3 regions of the Streptomyces sp. NPDC051320 genome follow, and region 2 is predicted to be linked to each of the others. Evidence: predicted binding sites of a transcription regulator. Region 2 holds the regulator's gene; each other region holds the start of a gene.
What was found. Region 2 encodes HrcA, which represses chaperone genes, less so after heat shock. Its sites were predicted from a motif close to TTNGCACTCNGNNNNNCNGAGTGCNAA; they were not measured.
Positions count from the first base shown of each region.

Region 1: a site for HrcA is predicted at 1,314-1,340, ahead of groES (co-chaperone GroES). Genes of this name have one in related genera too.
Region 3: a site for HrcA is predicted at 1,979-2,005, ahead of groL (chaperonin GroEL). Genes of this name have one in related genera too.

Region 1 covers NZ_JBFBAL010000004.1:255,890-259,163, reverse strand. The annotation lists gene AB0M87_RS11460 (class I SAM-dependent methyltransferase) at 1-1,197, opposite strand, end outside; gene groES (co-chaperone GroES) at 1,489-1,797, shown strand; gene groL (chaperonin GroEL) at 1,911-3,274, shown strand, end outside.
Region 2 covers NZ_JBFBAL010000002.1:70,210-73,483, reverse strand. The annotation lists gene AB0M87_RS04235 (DUF3097 domain-containing protein) at 1-312, opposite strand, end outside; gene AB0M87_RS04230 (MBL fold metallo-hydrolase) at 323-1,051, opposite strand; gene hrcA (heat-inducible transcriptional repressor HrcA) at 1,212-2,222, shown strand; gene dnaJ (molecular chaperone DnaJ) at 2,223-3,274, shown strand, end outside.
Region 3 covers NZ_JBFBAL010000013.1:56,136-59,409, forward strand. The annotation lists gene thrC (threonine synthase) at 1-867, shown strand, start outside; gene AB0M87_RS26075 (MoaD/ThiS family protein) at 929-1,204, shown strand; gene AB0M87_RS26080 (cold-shock protein) at 1,608-1,811, shown strand; gene groL (chaperonin GroEL) at 2,164-3,274, shown strand, end outside.

The DNA of each region.
Region 1 (3,274 bases), on a different contig from region 2:
AAGCCGACCGGCCCCGGGACCCGCCGGTTTCGCCACGGGTGCCCCGATCAGCATGGCCGGCGCGCCCCCGACCCGGGTCAGGAAGACCGTCGCCGCGTGCGGCCCCCTGGGTTTCACCCGGCGGCGCACCTCCTCCGGCTCGACCGCCGAACCGCGCTTCTTGACGGTCAGGCTGCCGACCTCCCGCTCGCGCAGCAGCGCCTTCAGCTTCTTGAGGCCGAAGGGGAGTTCGTCGGTGATCTCGTACGCGGTCGCGTACGGCGTGGCGCGCAGTTCGTCCGCTGTGATGTAGGCGATCGTCTCGTCGATCAGCCCGCCGTCGAGCTCTTCGGCGACCTCGGCGACCAGGTGCGCCCGGATGACGGCGCCGTCCGGTTCGTACAGGTACCGGCCGACCTTGCGGGGCGCGGGATCGGGCAGGCCGCGTCCGGTGAGGCTCGCACCGGACGGCAGCAGGGTGGCGCGGCGCAGTCCCGGCCGGGTGCCGAACCAGAGCACCGCCTCCTTGACGTCACCGCCGTCGGAGATCCACTCGGCCTCGGCGGCCGGGTGGATCATCTCGTGCGGGATGCCCGGCGCGATCTTGATGGCCCCGGATCCCGCATGCGCGGCGCCCACCGCCCAGGAGAGCGGCGGCGAGTACCCCTCGGGGTCGAAGATCCGGCCCCGTCCGCCACGCCGGGCAGGGTCGACGAAGACCGCGTCGTACGGGCCGGTGCCGATGTCCGCGACGTCCGCGCAGCGGACCTCGATCAACTCGCCCAGGTCCAGTGCCTCCGCGTTGGCCCGTGCCACGGCGGCCGTCAGCGGATCACGGTCGACCGCGAGTACGGAGATCCCGGCCCGGGCCATCGCGACCGCGTCCCCACCGATGCCGCAGCAGAGATCGGCCACGCCGTGCACGCCCAGCGCGGAGAGACGCCCGGCCCGGTGGCCGGCGACGGACTTCCGGGTGGCCTGCTCGACCCCGTGCGGGGTGAAGAACATCCGGTACGCGTCGTCCGCGCCGAACTTCGCCACCGCCCGCTGCCGCAGCCGGGCCTGGGCGAGCGCGGCCGAGACCAGCTCGGTCGGGTACGAGCGGCGCAGCCGGGTGGCGACGGCCAGTTCCCGCGCCGGGTCGAAGTCCCGCAACGAGTCGAGCAGGGCGGAGCCCTCGGCGGTGAGCAGGAGGGAGAAGGCGTCGAGGTCGGTCACCCGTCAAGTGTCTCAGCGCCGGTGGAGCCCGTTCGGTTCGGCGTACACAACCAGGCAGGGAGCGGTTCTGCGGCCCTGCCTCAAGGGTGCTGATGCCGCGACACCGACCGACGGCGTTGGCACTCCGCTTGACCGAGTGCTAATCGCCGTCCTAGTCTCAGTTCTGGCACTCCCCACGGGAGAGTGCCAAACATGGCGACGGGCCGGTCCGGCACCCGCGACGACGGATTCATCCGGTCGCCACCTCAAACAAGTTCACCCCGTGAGATCTCCGAAGGGGGAGACCGGATCGTGTCGACAACCAGCTCCAAGGTTGCCATTAAGCCGCTCGAGGACCGCATTGTGGTCCAGCCGCTCGACGCCGAGCAGACCACGGCCTCCGGCCTGGTCATTCCGGACACCGCCAAGGAGAAGCCCCAGGAGGGCGTCGTCCTGGCCGTGGGCCCGGGCCGCTTCGAGAACGGCGAGCGTCTTCCGCTCGACGTCAAGACCGGCGATGTCGTGCTGTACAGCAAGTACGGCGGCACCGAGGTGAAGTACAACAGCGAGGAGTACCTCGTGCTCTCGGCTCGCGACGTGCTCGCGATCATCGAGAAGTAATTCACCTGCGCGTTTCCTGATCTGCGCCCCTGGCTCCGCATCTGCTGTGTTCGCACACCGAGTGGCGGGCGCCGGGGGCGCAGTTCGCTTTTTGAGAGGACTGAATCAGCTCCATGGCGAAGATCCTGAAGTTCGACGAGGACGCCCGTCGCGCCCTCGAGCGCGGCGTCAACAAGCTTGCCGACACGGTCAAGGTGACGATCGGCCCCAAGGGCCGCAACGTCGTCATCGACAAGAAGTTCGGCGCCCCCACCATCACCAACGACGGTGTCACGATCGCCCGTGAGGTCGAGCTCGACGACCCGTACGAGAACCTCGGCGCCCAGCTGGTGAAGGAGGTGGCGACCAAGACCAACGACATCGCGGGTGACGGCACCACCACCGCGACCGTGCTGGCCCAGGCGCTGGTCCGCGAGGGCCTGCGCAACGTCGCTGCCGGCGCTTCGCCCGCCTCCCTGAAGAAGGGCATCGACGCCGCGGTCAAGGCCGTGTCCGACGAGCTGCTCGCGACCGCCCGCCCCATCGACGACAAGGCCGACATCGCCGCCGTCGCCGGGCTCTCGGCGCAGGACAAGCAGGTCGGTGAGCTCATCGCCGAGGCGATGGACAAGGTCGGCAAGGACGGTGTCATCACCGTCGAGGAGTCCAACACCTTCGGCCTGGAGCTCGACTTCACCGAGGGCATGGCCTTCGACAAGGGTTACCTCTCGCCGTACATGGTGACCGACCAGGAGCGTATGGAGGCCGTCCTCGACGACCCGTACATCCTGATCCACCAGGGCAAGATCGCTTCGATCCAGGACCTGCTGCCGCTGCTCGAGAAGGTCATCCAGGCCGGCGGCTCCAAGCCGCTGCTGATCATCGCTGAGGACGTCGAGGGCGAGGCCCTGTCGACCCTGGTGGTGAACAAGATCCGCGGCACGTTCAACGCCGTCGCGGTCAAGGCCCCCGGCTTCGGCGACCGCCGCAAGGCGATGCTCGGCGACATGGCCACCCTCACCGGTGCCACCGTCATCGCCGAGGAGGTCGGCCTCAAGCTCGACCAGGCCGGTCTGGACGTACTGGGCTCCGCCCGCCGCGTCACGATCACCAAGGACGACACGGTCATCGTCGACGGCGGTGGCAAGGCCGACGAGGTCCAGGGCCGCGTCAACCAGATCAAGGCCGAGATCGAGTCCACGGACTCCGACTGGGACCGCGAGAAGCTCCAGGAGCGCCTCGCGAAGCTGGCCGGCGGCGTGTGCGTGATCAAGGTCGGCGCCGCCACCGAGGTGGAGCTCAAGGAGAAGAAGCACCGTCTGGAGGACGCCATCTCCGCGACCCGCGCCGCGGTCGAGGAGGGCATCGTCTCCGGTGGTGGCTCCGCTCTGGTGCACGCCGGGAAGGTCCTCGAAGGTTCCCTCGGCAAGGAGGGCGACGAGGCCACCGGTGTCGCCGTCGTCCGCCGCGCCGTCGTCGAGCCGCTGCGCTGGATCGC
Region 2 (3,274 bases):
TGCGCCGGGGACGGCGAGGGAGCCGGACGCCGTACGTGCGGGGCCCCGGGGGGCTGCCGTGGGGCGGACCAGGGTGACTGGGCGGCCCTCCAGCAGGAAGCCGCGCGGCGTCATCGGGAAGACCCGGTGCTTGCCGAAGCGGTCCTCGAGGGTGACGGTGGGCCCCTCGGCGGTCTTCTCGCACCGGATCACCGCACCGCAGAACCCGGTGGTGACCTCCTCGACGACCAGATCGGGTTCGGCCGCGACCTCCGGGGCGGGCGTCTGCTTCTTCTTCCACGGCGGCGTCAAGTCGGGGCTGTAGCTGCGCATTCGCCAGACGCTACGACAACCGGGAGCGGGCTGCCAGCATGTCGCGCTGGGCCCGGACGAAGGCGGCGTCCACCACGGCCCCGTGCCCGGGTACGTACAGCGCGTCGTCGCCGGCCAGCGCGAGCAGCCGGTCCAGGGCCGCGGGCCACTGCGGGAGCATCGCGTCCGGGCCGGCCTGCGGCTCGCCGGACTCCTCGACCAGATCGCCGCAGAAGACGACGTCGGGGCTGCCGGGGACCAGCAGGACCAGATCGTGGCCGGTGTGACCGGGGCCGATGTTCGCCAGCACGATCTGCCGCCCGCCCAGATCCAGCGACAGCTCACCGGAGACCAGGTGGTGCGGCCCGACCAGCCGGGCCACCGCGTCGTCGGCCTCGGCGGGCGGGATGCCGTGGCGTACCGCGTCCTCGCGGAGGGCGGCCGCACCGCGGGAGTCCCGGGCGAGCAGGTGGTCGGTGCCCACCGCTCCGTAGACCCGGGCGCCGGGGAAGGCGGCGGTGCCCAGTACATGGTCGAAGTGCGGGTGACTCAGCGCGATATGCGTCACTCTCCGGCCGAGAAGTTCCTCCACTCCGGCACGGATCCCGGCGCCCTCACGGGGCGACGAGCCGGTGTCGTACAGCAGCACCGCTTCCCGCCCCGCGACCAGCCCGACGGTCGCGTCCCAGCCGGGCAGACGGCGCCGGCCGACATCCGCGGCGAGGTGTTCCCAGCCGGAGCCTTCCCAAGTGACGTCCATACCGCGACGCTATCGGGAATGGCCGGCACCGGCGCGATAGCGTGACAGGCCGTGCTTGCCAGGGGTGAACCTCACCGCCGTACACTGGGTAGCCGCTGGCACTCGAACGCACAGAGTGCCAGGCAGGTTCCGACGATCGAACAACTGGAGGTGTGCGCGGATGCTCAGTGATCGCAGACTCGAAGTGTTGCGCGCCATCGTCCAGGACTATGTGGGCACCGAGGAGCCGGTGGGTTCCAAGGCGCTCACCGAGCGGCACCGGCTCGGTGTCTCACCGGCCACCGTCCGCAACGACATGGCGGCCCTGGAGGACGAGGGATTCATCGCCCAGCCGCACACCAGCGCGGGGCGTATCCCGACCGACAAGGGCTACCGGCTGTTCGTCGACAGGCTGGCGGGCGTCAAGCCCCTGTCGTTGCCCGAGCGGCGCGCCATCCAGAACTTCATGGACGGTGCGGTCGACCTCGACGACGTGGTGGGCCGCACGGTGCGGCTGCTCGCACAGCTGACCCGGCAGGTCGCCGTGGTGCAGTATCCGTCGCTGACCCGTTCCACGGTCCGGCACGTGGAGCTGCTCTCGCTGGCCCCCGCCCGGCTGATGCTGGTGCTGATCACGGACACCGGCCGCGTCGAGCAACGCATGATCGACTGTCCCGCACCGTTCGGTGAGACATCCCTGGCGGATCTGCGCGCCCGGCTCAACAGCCGGGTCGTGGGGCGCCGTTTCGCGGATGTGCCGCAGTTGGTGCAGGATCTTCCCGACTCCTTCGACCAGGAGGACAGAGGGACCGTCGCGACGGTCCTCTCGACCCTGCTGGAAACGCTGGTGGAGGAGACCGAGGAGCGGCTGATGATTGGCGGCACCTCCAATCTGACCCGCTTCGGACATGACTTCCCGCTGACCATCAGGCCGGTGCTGGAAGCCCTGGAGGAGCAGGTCGTGCTCCTCAAACTGCTCGGGGAGGACTCGGGCATGACCGTAAGCATCGGGCATGAGAACGCCCACGAGGGGCTGACGTCCACATCGGTCGTCGCCGTCGGCTACGGTTCGGGCGACGAGGCAGTCGCCAAACTCGGCGTGGTCGGACCGACCCGCATGGACTACCCCGGAACGATGGGAGCGGTACGCGCAGTGGCACGTTACGTCGGACAGATCCTGGCGGAGTCGTAAGTGGCCACGGACTACTACGCCGTACTCGGCGTGCGCCGCGACGCTTCCCAGGACGAGATCAAGAAGGCATTCCGGCGGCTGGCGCGTGAGCTCCACCCGGACGTGAACCCTGATCCCAAGACGCAGGAACGCTTCAAGGAGATCAACGCCGCCTACGAGGTGTTGTCCGACCCGCAGAAGAAGCAGGTCTACGACCTCGGCGGCGACCCGCTCTCGCAGGCGGGCGGCGGCGGAGCCGGTGGCTTCGGCGCGGGCGGCTTCGGCAACTTCTCGGACATCATGGACGCCTTCTTCGGTACGGCGTCGCAGCGTGGGCCGAGGTCGCGCACCCGGCGCGGCCAGGACGCGATGATCCGCCTGGAGATCGACCTCAACGAGTCGGCCTTCGGTACGACCAAGGACATCCAGGTCGACACCGCCGTGGTCTGCACGACCTGCAGCGGCGAGGGCGCGGCCCCCGGCACATCGGCGCAGACCTGCGACATGTGCCGCGGCCGCGGCGAGGTCTCGCAGGTCACCCGGTCGTTCCTGGGCCAGGTCATGACCTCGCGGCCCTGCCCGCAGTGCCAGGGCTTCGGCACGGTCGTGCCGACCCCGTGCCCGGAGTGCGCGGGCGACGGACGCATCCGCTCCCGCCGCACGCTCACGGTCAAGATCCCGGCCGGCGTCGACAACGGCACCCGCATCCAGCTCGCGGGCGAGGGCGAGGTCGGCCCCGGCGGCGGTCCCGCCGGCGACCTGTACGTCGAGATCCACGAGCTGCCGCACGCGGTCTTCCAGCGGCGTGGGGACGATCTGCACTGCACGGTGACCGTCCCCATGACGGCGGCCGCGCTCGGCACCAAGGTGCCGCTCGAGACGCTGGACGCCCTGGAGGAGGTCGACATCCGGCCCGGCACCCAGTCCGGCCAGTCGATCCCCATGCACCAGCGCGGCATCACGCATCTGCGTGGTGGCGGTCGCGGCGACCTGATCGTGCACGTCGAGGTGCTGACTCCGGCGAAGCTCGACCCCGAACAGGAGCGCCTGCTCCGCGAGTTCGCCAAACTCCG
Region 3 (3,274 bases), on a different contig from region 2:
TTCACCACCCTGTCCTGCTCGTCGACCGGCAACCTGGCGGGCGCCGTCGGCGCCGCCGCTGCCCGTTCCGGCTTCCGCTCCTGCGTGTTCATCCCGCACGACCTGGAGCAGGGCAAGGTCGTGATGGCCGCGGTGTACGGCGGTGAACTGGTCGGTATCGAGGGCAACTACGACGACGTCAACCGCTTCTGCTCCGAGCTCATCGGCGACCCGATCGGCGAGGGCTGGGGCTTCGTCAACGTCAACCTCCGCCCGTACTACGGCGAGGGCTCCAAGACGCTGGCGTACGAGATCTGCGAGCAGCTCGGCTGGCAGCTGCCCGACCAGATCGTCATCCCGATCGCGTCCGGCTCCCAGCTCACGAAGATCGACAAGGGTCTCCAGGAGCTGATCAAGCTGGGCCTGGTCGAGGACAAGCCGTACCGGATCTTCGGCGCGCAGGCCGAGGGCTGCTCGCCGGTCTCCACCGCCTTCAAGGCGGGCCACGATGTCGTGCGGCCGCAGAAGCCGAACACGATCGCCAAGTCCCTCGCCATCGGCAACCCGGCGGACGGCCCGTACGTCCTGGACATCGCCCGGCGCACCGGCGGCGCGGTCGAGGACGTCAACGACGAGCAGATCGTCGACGCGATCAAGCTGCTGGCCCGCTCCGAGGGCATCTTCGCGGAGACCGCGGGCGGGGTGACCGTCGGCGTGACCAGGAAGCTGATCGAGGCCGGTCTGCTCGACCCGGCGCTGTCCACCGTCGTCCTGAACACCGGTGACGGCCTCAAGACCCTGGACGCGGTGGCCGAGACCTCACGCCCCACCGCGACGATCCGCCCGACCCTGGACGCGTTCCGCGAGGCCGGCCTGGCCACCAGCTGAACCCCCGTCCCGCCCACTCCCCGGTCTCCTGGACGGCCGGTTCTCCCGGAAGGCAATCCGCATGAGCGTCAAGGTCCGCATCCCCACCATCCTCCGCACGTACACCGGCGGCCAGGCCGAGGTCGTCGCCGAGGGCGGCACCCTCGCCGAGGTCATCGCCGACCTGGAGAAGAACCACACGGGCATCGCGGCCCGCGTCCTGGACGACCAGGGCAAGCTGCGCCGCTTCGTGAACGTGTACGTCAACGACGACGACGTGCGCTTCGAACAGGGCCTGGAGACCGCCACGCCGGACGGCGCCGGCGTCTCGATCATTCCGGCCGTCGCCGGCGGCTGACCGGCCTCCCGCGGCGCTGATCCGGCGCCGCGATCGCACCCTCGATTACCCCCTCCGGGCCAGAAGCGGAGGGGGTAATTCTGTGTGGTTGAGCGCGGTACAGTTGGGGTAGTCCCCTTCGCTGCTCATGCCAGGCGCATATGTGAACGCGACAAGGTGCGGACAAAAAGTGAAACCTTTTGTGGCGTAAGTGCCCTTTGCCCGGCCCGACTTGCCCGGAAACCCCCAGGAATCAGCCCGTTCGGGCGTTCGGTCACGCACAGATTTTTCGTCCGATTGACCTGTTGCAGAGGGCAGTTGGGCAGATACATTCAGCCGCGGTCGACGCGTTCCGGCGCAAGGTCTGACCCCGGGTCCCGCGAAGTGCGGGCTCGTGCAAGGGCCAGTAATAGGGGAGTTGGGCATGGCTCAGGGCACCGTCAAGTGGTTCAACGCGGAGAAGGGGTACGGCTTCATCGCGGTCGACGGTGGTGCGGATGTTTTCGTCCACTACAGCGCGATTCAGATGGACGGTTACCGCACCCTTGAAGAAGGTCAGCGAGTGGAGTTCGAGATCTCGCAGGGCCAGAAGGGTCCGCAGGCGGACATGGTCAAGCTCGCCGTCTGATTCTCGGCGCGATCGGCCACCGACGCACTCACGCCGAGAGGCCCGTACCCCGCACCGGGGTACGGGCCTCTCGTGCGTCCGCACCCGCCCCGCGCTGGATCGCCGGAGGCGCTTGCTCCCCCCCCGTCGCCCGACCGCCGCCCCGCATCGAGCCTTCTTCGAAGGCGCTTGCACTCCAGGGGGCCGAGTGCTAATCATTGGCATTAGCACTCTCCCAGTGAGAGTGACAGAAAGACCGGGTTGGCGAGGCCCGCAGGCCGGGTGGGGCAAGGAACCACCAGGCAGGCAGGCCGTCCGTCGCGGGCGCCGCCAGGTCTGACGCATCCCACCCTGTCCGGGAGGACCACTTCACATGGCCAAGATCATCGCGTTCGACGAGGAGGCACGGCGCGGTCTCGAGCGCGGGATGAACCAGCTCGCCGACGCCGTCAAGGTCACCCTCGGCCCGAAGGGCCGCAACGTCGTCCTCGAGAAGAAGTGGGGCGCCCCCACGATCACCAACGATGGTGTTTCCATCGCCAAGGAGATCGAGCTCGAGGACCCGTACGAGAAGATCGGCGCCGAGCTGGTCAAGGAAGTCGCCAAGAAGACGGACGACGTCGCCGGTGACGGTACGACCACCGCGACCGTCCTCGCCCAGGCGCTGGTCCGCGAGGGCCTGCGCAACGTCGCAGCCGGTGCCAACCCGATGGCCCTGAAGCGCGGCATCGAGAAGGCCGTCGAGGCCGTCTCCGCTGCCCTGCTCGAGCAGGCCAAGGACGTGGAGACGAAGGAGCAGATCGCTTCGACCGCCTCCATCTCCGCCGCCGACACGCAGATCGGCGAGCTCATCGCCGAGGCGATGGACAAGGTCGGCAAGGAAGGCGTCATCACGGTCGAGGAGGCCCAGACCTTCGGTCTGGAGCTGGAGCTCACCGAGGGCATGCGCTTCGACAAGGGCTACATCTCGGCGTACTTCGCCACCGACATGGAGCGTATGGAGTCGTCGCTCGACGACCCGTACATCCTGATCGTCAACTCCAAGATCGGCAGCGTCAAGGACCTCATTCCGCTGCTCGAGAAGGTCATGCAGTCCGGCAAGCCGCTGCTGATCATCGCCGAGGACGTGGAGGGCGAGGCGCTCTCGACCCTGGTCGTCAACAAGATCAAGGGCACCTTCAAGTCCGTCGCCGTCAAGGCCCCGGGCTTCGGTGACCGTCGCAAGGCCATGCTCGGTGACATCGCCATCCTCACGGGCGGCACCGTCATCTCCGAGGAGGTCGGCCTCAAGCTCGAGAGCGCCGGTCTGGACCTGCTCGGCCGCGCCCGCAAGGTCGTCATCACCAAGGACGAGACCACGATCGTCGACGGCGCCGGTGAGAGCGACCAGGTTCAGGGTCGCGTCAACCAGATCCGTGCCGAGATCGAGAACTCCGACTCGGACTACGACCGCGAGAAGCTCCAGGAGCGCCTCGCGAAGCTGG